One region of the Thermobacillus sp. genome, then DNA from elsewhere that is predicted to be linked to it. Evidence: predicted binding sites of a transcription regulator. Region 1 holds the regulator's gene; each other region holds the start of a gene.

What was found. The regulator LexA, encoded in region 1, represses DNA repair genes until DNA is damaged. The targets are predictions, from matches to a motif close to CGAACATATGTTCG.
Region 2: a site for LexA is predicted at 1,139-1,152, ahead of C6W55_RS00600 (SPL family radical SAM protein). Genes of this name have one in related genera too.
Region 3: a site for LexA is predicted at 2,710-2,723, ahead of addB (helicase-exonuclease AddAB subunit AddB). Genes of this name have one in related genera too.
Region 4: a site for LexA is predicted at 1,528-1,541, ahead of pcrA (DNA helicase PcrA). Genes of this name have one in related genera too.

The regions. Positions count from the first base shown of each region.
Region 1 covers NZ_QEWA01000033.1:108,102-112,440, reverse strand. The annotation lists gene C6W55_RS06665 (methionine gamma-lyase family protein) at 1-1,063, shown strand, start outside; gene C6W55_RS06660 (MerR family transcriptional regulator) at 1,125-1,538, shown strand; gene glnA (type I glutamate--ammonia ligase) at 1,560-2,888, shown strand; gene lexA (transcriptional repressor LexA) at 2,968-3,591, opposite strand; gene C6W55_RS06645 (LysM peptidoglycan-binding domain-containing protein) at 3,943-4,224, shown strand.
Region 2 covers NZ_QEWA01000014.1:3,085-7,423, reverse strand. The annotation lists gene C6W55_RS00600 (SPL family radical SAM protein) at 65-1,117, opposite strand; T-box leader at 1,294-1,531, shown strand; gene leuS (leucine--tRNA ligase) at 1,599-4,037, shown strand; gene comER (late competence protein ComER) at 4,055-4,339, opposite strand, start outside.
Region 3 covers NZ_QEWA01000048.1:15,203-19,541, reverse strand. The annotation lists gene C6W55_RS14105 (glycoside hydrolase family 2 TIM barrel-domain containing protein) at 1-1,632, shown strand, start outside; gene C6W55_RS14100 (glycerophosphodiester phosphodiesterase) at 1,744-2,637, opposite strand; gene addB (helicase-exonuclease AddAB subunit AddB) at 2,789-4,339, shown strand, end outside.
Region 4 covers NZ_QEWA01000016.1:10,934-15,272, forward strand. The annotation lists gene pcrA (DNA helicase PcrA) at 1-1,509, opposite strand, end outside; gene pcrB (heptaprenylglyceryl phosphate synthase) at 2,135-2,854, opposite strand; gene C6W55_RS00810 (STAS domain-containing protein) at 2,879-3,250, opposite strand; gene C6W55_RS00815 (ATP-binding SpoIIE family protein phosphatase) at 3,270-4,339, opposite strand, start outside.

The DNA.
Region 1 (4,339 bases):
TGCCGACGTGTTCGGCGCGGAGGCGGCGCTCGTGCGGCCGCATTTCGCATCCGGCACGCATACGATCAGCTGCGCGCTGTTCGGCGTGCTCCGGCCGGGGGACGAACTGCTCTACATGACCGGGCGGCCGTATGACACGCTGCACAAAGTGATCGGCGAGCCGGGAGACGGCAAGGGATCGCTGCGCGATTTCGGCATCGGCTACCGGGAGGTGCCGCTGGCCGAAGGCGGCCGCGTCAACTGGGACGCCGTGCTGGACGCGATCGGCGAGCGGACCCGCGTCATCGCCATCCAGCGGTCGCGCGGCTACGACTGGCGCGCATCGTTCACCGTGGACGAGATCGGCGAGATGGTGCGCCGGGTGAAGGCGGTCAAGCCCGACGCCATCGTCTTCGTCGACAATTGCTACGGCGAATTTACCGAGGAGACGGAGCCGACGGAGGTCGGCGTCGATCTGATGGCCGGCTCGCTGATCAAAAATCCCGGCGGCGGGCTGGCGCTGTCCGGCGGCTACATCTGCGGCCGGGCCGATCTCGTGGAGAAGGCGGCCGGCCGGCTGACCGCGCCCGGCATCGGCGGCGAAGTCGGCGCGACGGCCGGCATGCAGCGCTGGATGTTCCATGGATTTTTCCTTGCGCCGCACATGGTAGGGCAGGCGGTGAAAGGGAGCATTTTTGCCGCTGCCATGTTCGAGGAGCTGGGCTTCGAGTCGAAACCGCGCTGGAACGAGCCGAGAACCGATCTGATTCAGGCCGTCCGGTTCGATTCGGCCGACTCGCTCATCGCCTTCGTGCAGGGCATCCAGCAGGCGGCGGCCGTCGACGCGCACGCCGTGCCGGAACCGGGCGACATGCCGGGATATGCGCATCCCGTCATCATGGCGGCCGGCGCGTTCGTGCAGGGCGGAAGCCTGGAACTTTCGGCCGACGCGCCGATCCGGGAGCCGTATATCGCGTATATGCAGGGCGGGCTGACGTACGCGCACGCAAAACTTGGGGTGCTTTCCGCCTTGACACGGCTTGCCGAACGGTCTAACATTGTAATTAAACCTAACATTTCTTGACACGTTTTATTCGTGTCGATACGAGTACCCATACTACAAAAAATTGGAAGGTTGATGCGGCATGGGTGACGAGATCCGCAGAAACATGGCGCTCTTCCCGATCGGCATCGTGATGAAGCTGACGGATTTGACCGCCCGCCAAATCCGCTACTACGAGCAGCACGGTCTGGTCATGCCGGCGCGGACTTCGGGCAACCAGCGCCTGTTTTCGTTCAACGATGTCGAGCGGCTGCTGGAGATCAAGTCCCTGATCGAGAAAGGCGTCAACATCGCCGGAATCAAGCAAGTGATGAATCCGGTTTCAAAGGAATCGGAAGAAGCGACGGTCATTACGCCGCAGACGGAAAGCAAACGCCGCGAACTGACGGATCTGCAGCTCCACCGGCTGCTCAAGCAGCAGCTGCTCGAACGCCGTCCCGGCAGGACATCGCTCATCCAGGGTCAGCTGTCCAGGTTCTACAACAATAAACCTTAATCGCGGCAAGGAGAGGATAAGATGGGCTACACCAAGGAGGACATCCTGCGCATCGCGCGGGAGCAGAACGTCCGGTTCATCCGTCTGCAGTTCACGGATCTGCTCGGGACGATCAAGAACGTTGAAATTCCGCTGAGCCAGCTCGAGAAGGCGCTGGACAACAAGATGATGTTCGACGGTTCCTCGATCGAGGGTTACGTCCGGATCGAGGAGTCCGACATGTATCTGTATCCCGATCTCGATACATGGGTCGTCTTCCCGTGGGTGACGGAAGACCGGGTCGCCCGTCTGATTTGCGACGTGTACATGCCGGACGGGACGCCGTTCGCGGGAGACCCGCGCGGCATTCTGAAACGGGTGCTGAAGGAAGCGGAGGAGCTCGGCTTTTCCACGATGAACGTCGGTCCGGAACCGGAGTTCTTCCTGTTCAAAACCGACGAGCGCGGCAATCCGACGCACGAAGTGAACGACCAGGGCGGCTATTTCGACCTCGCGCCGACCGACCTCGGCGAGAACTGCCGCCGGGAAATCGTGCTCACCCTCGAAGAGATGGGCTTCGAGATCGAGGCTTCGCACCATGAAGTCGCGCCCGGCCAGCACGAGATCGACTTCAAGTATTCCGATGCGGTAACGGCGGCGGACCGGATTCAGACGTTCAAGCTCGTCGTCAAGACGGTTGCGCGGCAGCACGGCCTGCATGCGACGTTCATGCCGAAGCCGCTGTTCGGCGTGAACGGATCGGGCATGCACTGCCATCTTTCGCTGTTCCGGGACGGCGAGAACGCGTTCTACGATCCGGACGATCCGCTCGGTCTGAGCGATACCGCGCGCTGGTTCATGGCCGGGGTGCTGCATCACGCCCGCGGGTTCGCGGCCGTTACGAATCCGACCGTCAATTCGTACAAGCGGCTTGTGCCCGGCTATGAAGCGCCGAACTATGTCGCCTGGTCGGCGAGCAACCGGAGCCCGATGGTGCGCATTCCGGCGTCGCGGGGGCTGAGCACGCGGATCGAGGTGCGCAACCCCGATCCGGCGGCCAATCCGTACCTTTGCCTCGCGGTCATGCTCAAGGCCGGACTTGACGGCATCAAGAACCGGATGAGACTGCCGGCGCCGACGAACCGGAACATCTATGTCATGACCGAGGAGGAACGGATCGAAGAAGGCATCCAGATGCTGCCCTCGAGCCTGCGCGAAGCGCTGGACGAGCTGATCCGCGACGAAGTGATCTGCGAGGCGCTGGGGGATCACGCCCTGTCCTATTTCTACGAACTGAAGGAAATCGAATGGGACATGTACCGCATGCAGGTTCACCAGTGGGAACGCGATCAATATTTGACGCTGTATTGATGAATAAGAGCAAAGGAAAAGCCCCGCAAGTTCGGCATCGCTGCCGGACAAGCGGGGCTTCAATATTCGGGCGCCGTATTCAACGGATGCTGCGGAACAATCCGATGACTTTGCCGAGAATCGTGACATGTTTCAGCCGGATCGGCTCCATCGCCGGGTTCTCGGGCTGCAGCCGGATATGGTCGCGCTCCTTGTAGAACGTCTTGACGGTTGCTTCGTCGTCTTCCGTCATCGCGACGACGATGTCGCCGTTCTGCGCCGTCTGCTGCTGGCGCACGATGACATAGTCGCCGTCGTGGATGCCGGCTTCGATCATGCTGTCGCCCTTGACCGTAAGCATGAACACATCGTCATCACCGGTGAAATGGGCGGGGAGGGGGAAATATTCCTCGATGTTCTCCGTCGCCGTGATCGGCGCGCCGGCCGTTACCTTGCCGACGACCGGGACGCGGGTGACGGCGAGCGGGAACGGCAGCTGATCTTCGTTGTCGTCATCCAATATTTCGATCGCGCGCGGTTTGGTCGGATCGCGGCGGATGAGTCCCTTCTTCTCCAGCCGATCCAGGTGGCCGTGGACGGTCGAGCTGGAAGCAAGGCCGACGGCTTCACCGATTTCCCGAACGGAAGGGGGATAGCCTTTCTCCCGGACTTCCCGTTTAATGAATTCCAGTATGGCTTGCTGGCGGTTGGATATTCTGGACACGGCATTCACTCCATCAAATATTGGTTACACCAAATTATAGCACAGAACCCGAGTTCGCACAAACATTCGTTCTCGAAAACACAGGTTCGCATTTTTGCAGGAAATCCGGCGGACGGCTCAAAGCGGGAACATGCATTCCCGGAACAAATGTTCTAAAAATGATTGACGGCAAACAGATGTTCGTGTTATGATGGGATTACAAAACGAGAACGTTTGTTTGGGGTGTTGGCCATGATGTATGTAAGTGAATGCCGGTCCTATCGTTCCATCCAAGAAAGCCGTCCTGGCGAAGTTGGACAGACTTCCGCGGTTCGCAGGCAACGCGCGGCGAGCGGGGAACGGATCACTTTCATGCGTTATGCCGCAGCCATGCTGTTCATCGTGCTGGTCAGCGCGGGTTTCATGATCATGGGAACCGGCGCGTCGGAACGGGTGCCGGCCGAACCGGCTCCCGCGGAATCGGTCATTGTCGTGGATGCCGGCGAGACGCTGTGGGAGATCGCCGCAGCGGCGAAGGCGGAAGGGATGGACACGCGCCGCGCCGTCTATGAAATCCGGAAGCGCAACGGTCTGGACGGCAGTGTGATCCAAGCGGGACAGCAGCTCGTCATCCCGGATTGGTCCGGCCGCTGATCCGGTGCGGAAGCGGAAGACGGGAGCGTCCCTGTCGATTGCCGATGGATTGGCCCGGGAACGGTTCAAGCCGTTTCCGGGTTGTTTTTGTTTTGTTGTCGGCTTGACAACGATC
Region 2 (4,339 bases), on a different contig from region 1:
CGCATCGTGACATGCACACTGCGCCTCCAAACAACAGCCCCGATCCGATACGCACGACTTATCCTCAAAACAGCGTCAACTGCACGGGAGCGCAGCCGTTGCCGGTCATGCCTGCGCCCGGCCCGGGCGTCAACAGATCCGCTCCCGTCGCCAATCTGTCCGTTGCCGATCTGTCCATCGCGTATTCATCCGCCACCATCCCGCCGGAATATCCGGCGCCGCCCGCCAATCCGGTTCGGCCGTCCGCCGGCTTCCGCTTCGTGGCCCCCGGGCCGATCAGGCCGAGGCGGCGAAACTCCGCCTCCACCCGTTCGCGCGCCGGGCGGACGTAGCTTTCCGGCAAGCCCGCCCTGCGGTAATACAAATTGCCGTAAACCGGCGCCAGCTTCGGATAGTGCTGTTGCAGCACGCCGAAGAACCACTGCTTCACTTCCGGCGTCTGCAGCCGCAGGAAATCGATCATCGCCCGGTCCGCTCCGCGGCTCTTGCATGCTTCGGCCAATTCCGCCGCGGTTTCGCGGGAATCGGTCAAGTACGGCAGCATCGGCGCCGCGAACACCGTAACCGGAACGCCGGCGTCGGCCAGCCGGCCGATCGTCTCCAGCCTGCGCCGCGGCGCCGGGCTGGCCGGCTCAAACCGCCGCCAGACCTGCGCATTCAGCGTATGCAGGCTGATGTTGACCGACAGCACCCTCGCCCGGCGCAGGATGTCCAGGTCGCGCAGCACGAGCGGCGAGCGCGTCGTCACGCTGAACGGAACGCCGTAATCGGCCAGCGCCTCGATGCACCCTCTCGTGAGCATCGCCTTCGCTTCCAGCGGCTGATAAGGATCCGTCGCCGTGCCGATCGCCACATGGTCCGGCAGCCTGCCCTGCCGCGCCAGGCGGGCCAGCTGCCTCCGGAGAATGTCCGGCGCTCCCGCTTTCCAGTAAATATGGCGCTGGAACGTGTCGTCCGCCGGCTGTCCCAGGAACGTGTGCGTGCTTCGGGCGTAGCAGAAGCTGCAGCCGTGCTGGCAGCCGCGGTACGGATTGATCGACCAGTCGAACGGCATGGCGGGGACGCGCACCCGGTTCAAGATCGTTTTCGCAGCCATCGGTTCCACGTTCGGTCGCATGTCCGCCTCCAGATCAAAATACGAACATATGTTCCCATCATAACACACGGACCGCCGGCTTGCCAAGCGCCCGACAAACGGCTTCCCGTCCGGTCTCCGCGGTCGGCCGGGACGTCGACCAAACTTGACACGCGCGGTCGGCTGCCCTATAATCGGGATAACCGTTTCATGACCAGATTATGGCTGTGAAGAGGAGCAGTAGTGCGATTCGCACCGGAAGAAGAGAGCCGGCGGCTGGTGCAAGCCGGACCAGTGGGCGCGCGAACTCGCCTCGGAGCCGCATTCGTGAACCGGCGCAATCCCGCGCCGACAGCGATGCCGTACGGCCCGCGTTAAGGGCCTCGAGTGGACAGCGGCGAAGCACGCCGGCTGTCAACTAGGGTGGTACCGCGGGAGAAGCCTCTCGTCCCTGGCAGATGCGCTATGGACGAAGGCTTTTTTAAGTTCAAGGCGGTCAACAACGGAAGGAGACGCTAGCGAGATGGGCAAGGAAGAGAGACAGCACGGTTACGATCCCCGGACGATCGAGCCGAAATGGCAGGCGTACTGGGAGAAGAACAAGACGTTCAAGACGCATGACGACACGAGCAAGCCGAAATTCTACGCGCTCGACATGTTCCCGTATCCTTCGGGATCGGGGCTGCACGTCGGCCATCCGGAAGGGTACACGGCAACCGACATCGTCGCCCGGTACAAGAGAATGCGCGGCTACAACGTCCTCCACCCGATGGGCTGGGACGCGTTCGGTCTCCCGGCCGAGCAGCACGCGCTGAACACGGGCGAGCATCCGCGCGGCTTCACGGAGCAGAACATCAACAATTTCCGCCGGCAGATCAAGTCTCTCGGCTTCTCGTACGACTGGGACCGCGAGATCAGCACGACCGACCCGGAATATTACAAATGGACGCAGTGGATTTTCCTCCAACTGTACAAGAAAGGCCTCGCCTATGTCGCCGAAGTGCCGGTGAACTGGTGTCCGGCGCTCGGCACGGTGCTGGCGAACGAGGAAGTCATCAACGGCGTCAGCGAACGCGGCGGCCATCCGGTCATCCGCAAGCCGATGCACCAGTGGATGCTGAAGATTACCGAGTACGCCGAGCGGCTGCTTGAAGATCTCGAGGAACTGGATTGGCCCGAGAGCATCAAGGAAATGCAGCGGAACTGGATCGGCAAATCGCAGGGCGCCGAAGTGACGTTCGAGATTGACGGGCATGACGCGTCGATCGTCGTGTTCACGACCCGCCCGGATACGCTGTTCGGCGCGACCTACTGCGTGCTCGCTCCGGAGCACGAACTGGTCGAAAAAATTACGACCGACGCCCAGCGTGAGGCCGTCGAAGCCTACCGCGAAGCGGCGGCGCGCAAGAGCGACCTCGAACGGACCGATCTCGCGAAGGAGAAGACGGGCGTGTTCACCGGCGCCTATGCGATCAACCCGGTGAATGGCGCGAAGCTTCCGGTCTGGATCGCCGATTACGTGCTGGGCGGTTACGGCACGGGCGCGATCATGGCCGTTCCGGCCCACGACCAGCGCGACTGGGAATTCGCGAAGAAGTACGATCTGCCGATCATCGAAGTGGTCCGGGGCGGCGACGTGACGAAGGAAGCGTTCACCGGCGACGGTCCGCACGTGAACTCGGGGCTGCTCGACGGCTTGCATAATGAAGAAGCGAAAGCGAAGATGATCGAGTGGCTCGAACGGGAGGGCAAGGGCCGCGCCAAGACGACGTACCGGCTGCGCGACTGGCTGTTCAGCCGCCAGCGTTACTGGGGCGAGCCGATCCCGATTCTCCACCTCGAAGACGGCACGATGAAGCCGGTACCGGAAGAGGATCTGCCGCTGCTTCTGCCGGATCTCGACGAGATCAAACCGTCGGGTACGGGGGAATCGCCGCTGGCCAACGCGACGGATTGGGTCAATACGGTCGATCCCGAGACGGGGAAAAGAGCGCGCCGCGAGACGAACACGATGCCGCAATGGGCGGGCAGCTGCTGGTATTACCTGCGCTACATCGACCCGGGCAACGACAAGGAGCTGGTTTCGAAGGAGAAGGAGAAGTACTGGATGCCTGTCGACCTGTACATCGGCGGCGCCGAGCATGCGGTGCTCCACCTGCTCTACGCGCGGTTCTGGCACAAGGTGCTCTACGACATTGGCGTCGTTTCGACGAAGGAGCCGTTCCGGAAGCTCGTGAACCAGGGCATGATCCTCGGCACGAACAACGAAAAAATGAGCAAATCGCGCGGCAACGTCATCAACCCGGACGACATCGTGAACGAGTACGGCGCCGACACGCTCCGCATGTACGAGATGTTCATGGGACCGCTCGAGGCGACGAAGCCGTGGAACACGAACGGCGTCGAGGGCACCTACCGCTTCCTCTCCCGCGTATGGCGGCTCTACATCGGCGAAGACGGCAATCTCAATCCGAAAATCACCGACGGAGACGCGGATGACGCGTTCAAGCGCACCTGGCACCGGACGATCAAGAAAGTGACGGAGGACTACGAGAACCTCCGCTTCAACACGGCGATCAGCCAGCTCATGATCTTCGTGAACGACGCGTACAAGGCCGAGAAGCTGCCGCGCAAGGCGATGAACGACTTCCTGCAACTGCTCTCGCCGATCGCGCCGCATATCGCGGAAGAACTATGGGAGCGGATGGGCCATTCCGACACGATCACCTACGAGCCGTGGCCGGAATATGATGAAGCCTGGACCGTCGACCAGGAGATCGAGATCGTCGTTCAGGTGAACGGCAAGATCGTCGACCGCGTCAAGGTGGCGGCGGACGCGCCGGAAGACGAGCTCGAACGGCTGGCGAAGGAAAGCTCCCGGGTGCAGGAACTTACGGCCGGCAAGACGGTGCGCAAGATCATCGTCGTCAAGGGCAAACTCGTCAACATCGTCGCGAACTGACCGCGTGATGCGTCAGGTCAATGCTTCACGGCGAAAGACTGGTCGACTTTCGCCAGATCTTCCCGGAACTTGGCGTGCGTCGTCCGGATAAGCCGGTTGAAGACGCCGTCCAGCTCCGTGTCGAGCTGTTTCAGCGCGGCGGCGGTGATGCCGCCCGGCACGCTCACCCGGCGGATCAGTTCATCGGCCGAGAGTCCTTCGCCGGTCAGCAGCCGCCCCGTGCCGAGCAGCATGCCGGCGGCCAGCCGCTCGGCATCTTCCCGGCCGATGCCCGTCTCCTCGACCGCGGCGTCGACGAAGCG
Region 3 (4,339 bases), on a different contig from region 1:
TCGCTCGGTGTGCAGCAGCTCGACCATGCGCATGGCACGCAGCTCGTCGGGTGGTGGAAAGTGCCGTACGAACCGGGCGTGCTGGAGGCGATCGCCTATGACGAGGACGGCAACGTCATCGCGACCGATGTGCGGCGCTCGTTCGGGGACTCGAAGCGGATCCGGCTGCGGGCGGACAAGCCGATGCTGGCGGCGGACGGAACGGACCTTGTTTTCGTCGAGATCGGAATGGAGGACGGGGACGGCAACCCCGTCGAAAATGCCGTGAACCGCGTGCGGGTGGACGTTTCCGGCGCGGGCCGGCTCGTCGGCCTGGACAACGGCGACAGCACGGATTACGACCCGTACAAGGGTGTGAGCCGCCGGCTGTTCAGCGGCAAGCTGATGGCGATCATCGCGGCGGGCACGGAACCGGGACCGGTCCGGATCGAAGTCTCGTCCCCCGGACTGGAGACGGCGGTGCTGGAGCTTGAAGCGGTCGCGCCTGCGGGCGGCGCGCCGAAGGGCGTCTCCGCGCGTATGGCGAACCGGCCGCTGCCGGTCGTGACGGGACGCGAAGACGAGGTGCCGGTGCGCAAGATCGAGCTGGTCAGCGCGGCGGGGCAGCGTTTCGATCCGACCCTGCGGGAGATCGTCGTGGAAGCGAGGCTGCACCCGGAGAATGCGTCGTACCGCGATGTCGAATGGCGCGTCGTGAACGACGCCGGCATCGACTCGAATCTCGCGAAAGTCGAGGCGGACGGGCTGGTCGCGAAGGTGACGGCGCTCGGCGACGGGAACTTTCGCCTGCGCTGCATGAGCCGGAACGGCACGGACAAGATCCGGCTGATCGCGAGTCTCGAGTTCGAGGTCGAAGGCCTGGGTCCGGCGTACAAGGACCCGTACGGCTTCATCGCGGGCGGGCTGTACGATGAGGCGGCGGGCGAGGCCGGCAACGGCAACGAGCGCGGCGTCGCGACGGCGCGGGACGGCGAAACGGTTGTCTGCTGGCGCGGCATCGATTTCGGGCCTGTCGGGTCGGACACGATCACGATTCCGATCTTCGCGCTGACGAGCGAGCCGTATTCGCTGCAAATCTGGGAAGGGATGCCCGGCGAGGAAGGGGCCGAACGGCTGGCGGACGTCATTTACCAGAAGCCGTCGCGCTGGAATGTCTATCAGGAAGAGACGTACAAGCTGTCGAAGGTGCTGAAGGGCGTCACGTCGATCAGTTTTGTCACCCGCGCGAAAATGCACATCAAAGGCTTCTCGTTCGCGCGGAGGAACCGGGCGTTCGAGCGGAACGACGCGGCTTCCTGCGATCATATCTACGGCGACACGTTTACAGTGGCCGGCGGCAGGGTCGAGGAGATCGGCAACAACGTCTCGCTGGTATTCGGCGGGATGGATTTCGGCGAGGCCGGCGCGTCGAGGATCGTCATCTGCGGACGCTCGCCGATCGACCGGAACACGATCCATATCCGCTTCGCCGGTCCGGACGGCGAGCAGGCCCGGGCGATCGAGTTCACGGAGTCGAACGGGTATGAAGAGCGCGTATTTGAGCTGGAGCCGGTGGCGGGCGTCCGGGATGTGACGTTCGTGTTCCTGCCGGGGAGCCGGTTCGATTTCGGATGGTTCCGGTTTGAGCGGTAAATCGGATGGTTACGACTCGGGAGACAAGTCGGGATTTCTGCGGTCCGCCGCATGTCCGGGATTTCGGTCCGGGGCGTGCGGCGTTTTTTTATGCGCGCGGGCGGCGAACCGTCATCGGCCAAGCAGCAAAGGATCGTCCGTCAGGATGCCGTCGACGCCGTACCGCAGCAGCCGGCGGGCTTGCCGCTCGCCATGGATGTTCCAGACCATGACGGACAGGCCGCAGGATTGAATTCTGCGGATAACCGGCTTGCGCGCCGACGCGCCGGGCAGATGGACGGCATCGGCGAATTTCCGGTATTCGGCCAGGTCGCGCGACGTGACGCGTTGGCGCGGGCGGACCAGCACGGCGATCGGCATGTTCGGCAGCAGCTCGCGCACCCGGCGCAGGGAGCCGGTGTCGAACGACTGAATGATGATCCGTCCGCGCTCCGGCCGGTCCAATCCGCGCTCGGTCAACAGCCGCGCCAAGGCCTGCTCAATGCCGGGATAGGCGGACGGCTGCTTCAGTTCGAGGATCAGGCCGATGCCGCCGCCGAAGCGGTCCAGCACTTCTTCCAGGGACGGAATCCGCTCGCCCCTGAAGGCCGGGGAGAACCACCCGCCGGCATCCAGGCGGCGGATTTCGCCGAAGGTCAGCTCACCCGCCCGCCCCTTGCCGTTCGTTGTCCGGTCGACGGTTTCATCGTGCAGCGCGATGAGCCGGCCGTCCCGCGTCGCCCGCACATCCAGCTCGATGAAGTTCGCGCCCATGGTCTCGGCGAGGCGGAAGGCGGCCATCGTGTTCTCGGGCGCATATTTCGAAGCGCCGCGATGGGCGGCGATCAGCGGCCCGGCCGCCGGTGTGCGGGCATCCGGGAGACGCGCGTGCACGGACCATGCCGCGGCGTTTCGGCCGGCGCTGAACACATCGGGGTCGGCGGTGCCTGCCGCAGCCGGCGTGAAAACCAGGGCTGCGGCGGCAACGGTCAGCAGCAGGATGCGATGGGACAATGTGCGGCGCAACATCCGCCCTCCTTCCGCAACATTTTCCTCCATTAGGGTGGCTCATTCCCGCGCGGGCATGCACGGAAAACACGAACAAACGTTTGTTTTCTTCGTGATTTTCCCCGGCCGGTATGCTAGAATAAGAGAATCATGGACAGGGGGAATCGCCGTGAAGCTGCGATTCGTGCTCGGACGCGCGGGAACGGGCAAGACGCGCCATTGTCTGGACGAAGTGCGCGCCAGACTGGCGGAAGCGCCCGACGGACCGCCGCTCATCCTGCTCGTGCCCGAGCAGGCGACGTTCACAACCGAATATGCGCTTCTCGGAACGCCCGGCGTGCCCGGCACGATGCGGGCGCAGGCGCTCAGCTTCCGCCGCCTGGCGTTCCGCGTCATGCAGGAGACGGGAGGAACGGCGCTCGTCCCGATCGGCGAGAACGGGAAGAACATGCTGCTGTTCAAATTGCTCCATCGCCACGCCGACCGTTTGCGCCTGTTCGCTGGCAGCGCGGGGCAGCGCGGTTTTGTCGACAAGCTGAACGAACTGCTGACCGAGATGAAGCGGTACGGCGTGACGCCGGAAAGCCTTGAAACGCTGGCGGCGGACGCCGCGCTGGCATCTCCGGACGGGCTGCTCGAGAGGAAATTGCACGACATCCGGCTGCTCTACGCCGAACTGGAGAGCGCGCTTGCCGGTCGATATCTGGACGCCGAAGACGGCCTTGCGTACCTTGCGCGGCGATTCGGCGCCAGCAGCCTCGCGGCGGCCGAAATCTGGGTCGACGGCTTCCATGGCTTTACGCCGGCCGAATACGCCGCGCTGGAGACGATGATCCGCTGCGCGCGGAGCGTGACCGTCACCCTGACCCTCGACCGGCCTTACGGACCGGGTGAACAGCCGTCCGAACTCGATCTGTTCCGGCCGACGGCCGAGACGTACATACGGCTTCGGGAGCTTGCCGAACGATCGGACGTGCCCGTGGAGCCGCCGTTCGTGCTTCGGCCGGAACCGGCCCCCCGCTGGGCCGACAGCCCGATGCTCGCGCATCTGGAGCGCCATTACGGCAGCCGGACGCCGATGGCCGTGCCGGAAGATTGGTTTGATCCGGAGCATCCGCGCTGCGGGGTTGTAATCCGCGCCGCGGCGAACCGGCGCGCCGAAGTCGACGCTGCCGCGCGGGACATCCTGCGCCGCGTGCAGGAGGACGGGCTTCGCTGGCGCGACATCGCGGTCATGGTGCGAAATTTGGCCGATTATGCCGATCTGATCGAGCAGACGTTCTCCGATTACGGCATCCCGTTTTTCCTCGACCGGAAATCCGTCATCCCGCATCACCCGCTTGTCGAGTTCATCCGGTCCGCGCTCGAGACGGTGACCGGGGGCTGGCGGCACGACGCCGTCATCCGGTGCATCAAGACGGAGCTCTTGACGGGTCCGGATTCCGGCGTCGACCGGAGCGATCTGGACCGGCTGGAGAACTACGTGCTCGCCGCGGGCATCGACGGCCGCAGATGGCTGGATCCGGGAAGCTGGCGGCCGATGGTGCGCGATCCGCTGGAGGACGAACCGGGCCATGCGGAAGAAGAAGATCCGGATGCGTTCCGGCGGCTGTTGCAATGCCGGGAACGGATCGTCGCCCCGCTCGACCGGTTCGGCCGGGCGCTCGCCCGCGCCCGGGATGTCCGGGCGATGTGCGCGGCGCTGTATGATCTGCTCGAT
Region 4 (4,339 bases), on a different contig from region 1:
TGTGTTCTCCCGCTTGAGCTCCTCGCGGTAGCCCGTCCGCTCGAGCATCTGCTCCGTCAGCTCCGTCACGGACAGGTAGTCAACCATCCGTGACAAGTCCTCGATCATCTGCCGGAACTCCTGCAGCGCCGCGCGCGTCTTGCCCGTGACGTCCACCTCGCCCAGGTCGCCGAGCACCTCGAAGATCGACGTCCCGCGCCGCGCCGCTTCGGCCGTCAGCTTCGCCATCGTCGTGTCGCCGATGCCGCGCTTCGGCACGTTGATGATCCGCTCGAGGCTGATGTCGTCGTGCGGGTTCGAGATCAGCCGGAGGTAGGCGAGCAGGTCCTTGATCTCCTTCCGGTCGTAGAACCGGATGCCGCCGACGATGCGGTACGGAATCTCCGCTTTGATCAGCATTTCTTCGATGACCCGGGACTGGGCGTTCGTCCGGTACAAAATGGCGTGGTCCGCGTATCGGCGTCCGGCATCGCGGTTCTTGCGGATTTCGTTCGCGACGTACAGGCCTTCCTCGTGCTCCGATTCGGCCTGGCAGACGCGGATCGGTTCGCCCGGTCCGCGGTCGGTCCACAGGTTTTTCGGCTTGCGCCCGGCGTTGCGGGCGATGACGGCGTTCGCCGCATTCAGGATGTTCGCTGTGGACCGGTAGTTCTGCTCGAGCAGTATTGTGACCGCTTCCGGGTAATCTTTTTCGAAGTTGAGGATGTTCGTGATGTCCGCGCCGCGCCACCTGTAGATCGACTGGTCGCTGTCGCCGACGACGCAGATGTTGTGATGCTTGTCGGCCAGCATCCGGCAGAGCAGGTACTGCGCCCGGTTCGTGTCCTGATACTCGTCGACGTGGATGTAGCGGAACTTGTTCTGGTAGAAATCCAGGATGTCCGGTTCGGCCTTGAACAGGTCGATGGTCGTCATGATGAGATCGTCGAAGTCGAGGGAATTGTTGCTCTTGAGCCGCTTCTGGTACAGCTTGTAAACATCGGCGGCGATCCGGTCGACGTAATCGCCCGCGCGGTCGCCGTACCGTTCGGGGGACAGCAGTTCGTTCTTCGCGCCGCTGATTTTCGCCTGGATCATGCGGGGCTCGAACTTCTTCGTATCGTAGTTGAGATCTTTCATGCACGCCCGGATGACCGAGAGCTGGTCCGCCGAGTCGAGGATCGTGAAGTTCGACATGTAGCCGAGCCGCTCGATGTCTCTGCGGAGAATGCGCACGCACATGGAGTGGAACGTCGACACCCAGATGTCGCTGGCGCCGGGTCCGACCAGCGCCTCGACGCGTTCCTGCATCTCGCGCGCCGCCTTGTTCGTGAATGTGATCGCCAGGATGCTCCAGGGGGCGACACGCTTCTTGCCGATCAGATACGCGATCCGGTGCGTGAGCACGCGCGTCTTGCCGCTGCCGGCGCCCGCCATGATGAGGAGCGGGCCTTCCGTCGTCTGCACGGCCTCCCGCTGGCGCGGATTGAGCCGCTCGACCGCCTGGTCGAGGTCGATGGGACTAAACATGGCAGAACTCCTTCTGTTCGCATTTATGTTCGCCTGTTCTCAGTCTAGTCGACCGCACCGGGCGTGTCAATTTGCGGACGGGGGGGGGGTTGCGGCGCGGTTTGTCCGGTCTTGAGATTCCCGGCCGATCCAAGAACGATGCGGGTTCCGGTCGATCCACGAAACGATACGGTTTCCGGCCGGTTGGATAAGCGAAGAAATTGCTTCTGTTTTGTCGAATTTGGGGAAGCCGGGCGATTTTGAAGAAAAAATTTCCTCTATTCTCCGAAACATGCGGTGAAACAGGGGGGGGATGGCACGTCATAAACGAAAAATTTTCGCTTTATGAGGGCATTTTCGCCGATTTGGCCGGAATAGATGAAGAAATTCCCTCTAAGTCAGGCGGATTTCAGGCAGCAGGTCAAGTGCCGGGCGTTTCGGATGAGTTGCGCTGCGGCCTGCTCCGCATGTGCCCGCCGGTACGCCTGGATCTGGCGGCGCATGTGCACACAGGCGGCACGCCGCCGGTGCATACAGCAACCGTACATGCGCAGGCGCCATACCTCCTCAGACGGGCGGCGCATGCGAGCGTCACGCAACCGCAGGCGGGGGCCAAACCGTCACAGTCAGCCAAGACGTCAGGCCGTCACGCCGGCGCGGGCGTCTCCTTGACCGCCGCCACGGTCGCCAGCGCATCGTCCAGCCGCTCGTAGATCGCGTTGCCGACGATCACCGTATGCGCCGCCGCAGCCGCAAGCCGCGCCCGCTCCGCGTCGGCAACGCCGCCGCCGTAGAACAGCCGCGCGCCTTGCAGATCGGCCCGCACCCGCTCCACCAGCCGCATGTCGCCGAACATGCCGCTGTATTCGAGATAGACGATCGGCAGCCGCATGAGCCGGTCGGCCAGGCGGGCGTAAGCCAGCACATCGCGCTCTCCGATCGCCGTCCGGGCTTCGGTGAGCTTCGCGGCCGTCGACCCGCCGTTCAGGATGATATAACCTTCGCCGACGGCCGTATCCCACGGAATCATCGAGCCGTAGGCGGCGATCGCTTCCGCCTGCCGGCCGGCGATCCATTCCGCCGAACCGGCATTCAATACGATCGGCACCAGATACGCGTCGAAACCGGGGACGGCCGCTTCCGCCGACGACAGTTCCAGCACACACGGCACTTCGTAACGCCGGATGCGGGCGAGCAGATCCGTCGTATTGTCATACGTCATGCCGGTCGATCCGCCGACGATGACGGCGTCCGTGCCGGACCGGCAGACCGCGTCCAGCGCCGAATCGGAAATTTCGCGGTCGGGGTCCAGCTTGAAAAGATGCCGCCATTCCCTGAGCTGTCGTTCCGCCGCCCGTCCGTTCACGCGATCCACCCCCCCCGGCGCCGCTCACACGCCACTCTCGAGCGCCTCGATGCGCTGCAGCGCGGCGTAATCGTCGGGATACAGCATGACGTATTCGGTCAACCCGACCATGCGGAACAGTTTCTGATAATGCGCCGAGGCGCCGCATATGAACGTATGGAAGTCTTTCTTCCGGCCGGCCCGGGCGATGCGAATCAGCAGCGCCATGCCGGCGCTGTTGATGAAATTCACTTCATGCAGATTCAGGATGAGGTAGCGGCGGTCTTCGCCGAGCCCATCCTCCCAGTCGAGCACCGACCGGATCTTCTGTTCCGCCTGCTGGTCCAGATCGCCCTTCAGCGTGACGGACAATCCGGCATCGAACGGCACGATATTCAGTTCCAGCATCGAATTCATCAAGGCCCCCTCCTTCGTGTCACGATTGCCGATGATGCGACAGAAAATACATTTCCACGCAAAAACCGTGCTGGTCCTTCGTTGTGATCCAATAGTCGGTCAGCTCGTCGATCAGCCGGAGTCCCCATCCGCGCCCGTATTCGTGGTCGACCTCCGCGCGGCCGCCCGCCAGTTTCGCCGCGAAATCGAATCCGGGGCCTTCATCGCGTATCCGGCAAACCATGATCGCATGGCCGAAATGCGTCTGGATGGTCACCGTCTTGGCCTCGTCGAATCCGTTGCCGTGCTCGGCGGCATTCATCACCGCCTCGGCGACGCAGGTAACAATATCGTCGGTTCGTCCGGATTCGGACCAGTGTTCCCGCAGCATGGCCGCCAGCTCCGCGGCGACGGACCGCTCGCAGCCCGGCACCGAGGGCACGCGCCAGCTGCGCTCGCGAAGCTCCGCCCGCCGCCCGGCCTTGCCCGCGGTGTACTCGACGACGAGCAGCGTCCGGTCATCGCGGCGGTACGCTTCGCGGCTCTCCTGGCTGTCAAGCAGCCGCTCCATCCAGTCCGCCGCCGGCACGTCGGCCGGCCAGTTGGCGAGCTCCGCTTCGAGCCGTTCGAAGCCGTACATCTCACCGTCCGGCCCGGCGTCCTCAATGATACCGTCCGTATAGAGCACGAACCGTTCGCCCGGCGCGAAGCGGAACACCGTCTCGCGATACGTCTCCTCCGCGTTCATGCCGAGCGGCAGGGACGAGCTGTCCAATTGCCGCGGTTCGGTCCCCGGCAATGCCAGGTAGGGGGCGGGGTGGCCGGCGCCGGCGTAGCGCATCTCGCCCGTCTGGACATCGAGCAGGCCGATGCCCAGCGTGACGCCGACCGCCGTCAGGCTCTCGGCGCTCAAGCCGGCAAGCACGCGGTTCATCCTCTCGAGCAGGGCGGCCGGGCCACCGCCCTGCTTCACCTCGGAGCGAAACAGCAGCAGCAGCGCCGGCACCATGAAGGCGGCCTGCAGCCCTTTGCCGGGCACGTCTCCGATGAGCACGGCGACGACCGCGTCATCGAGGACGACCGCGTCGAACAGATCACCGCCGACTTCCG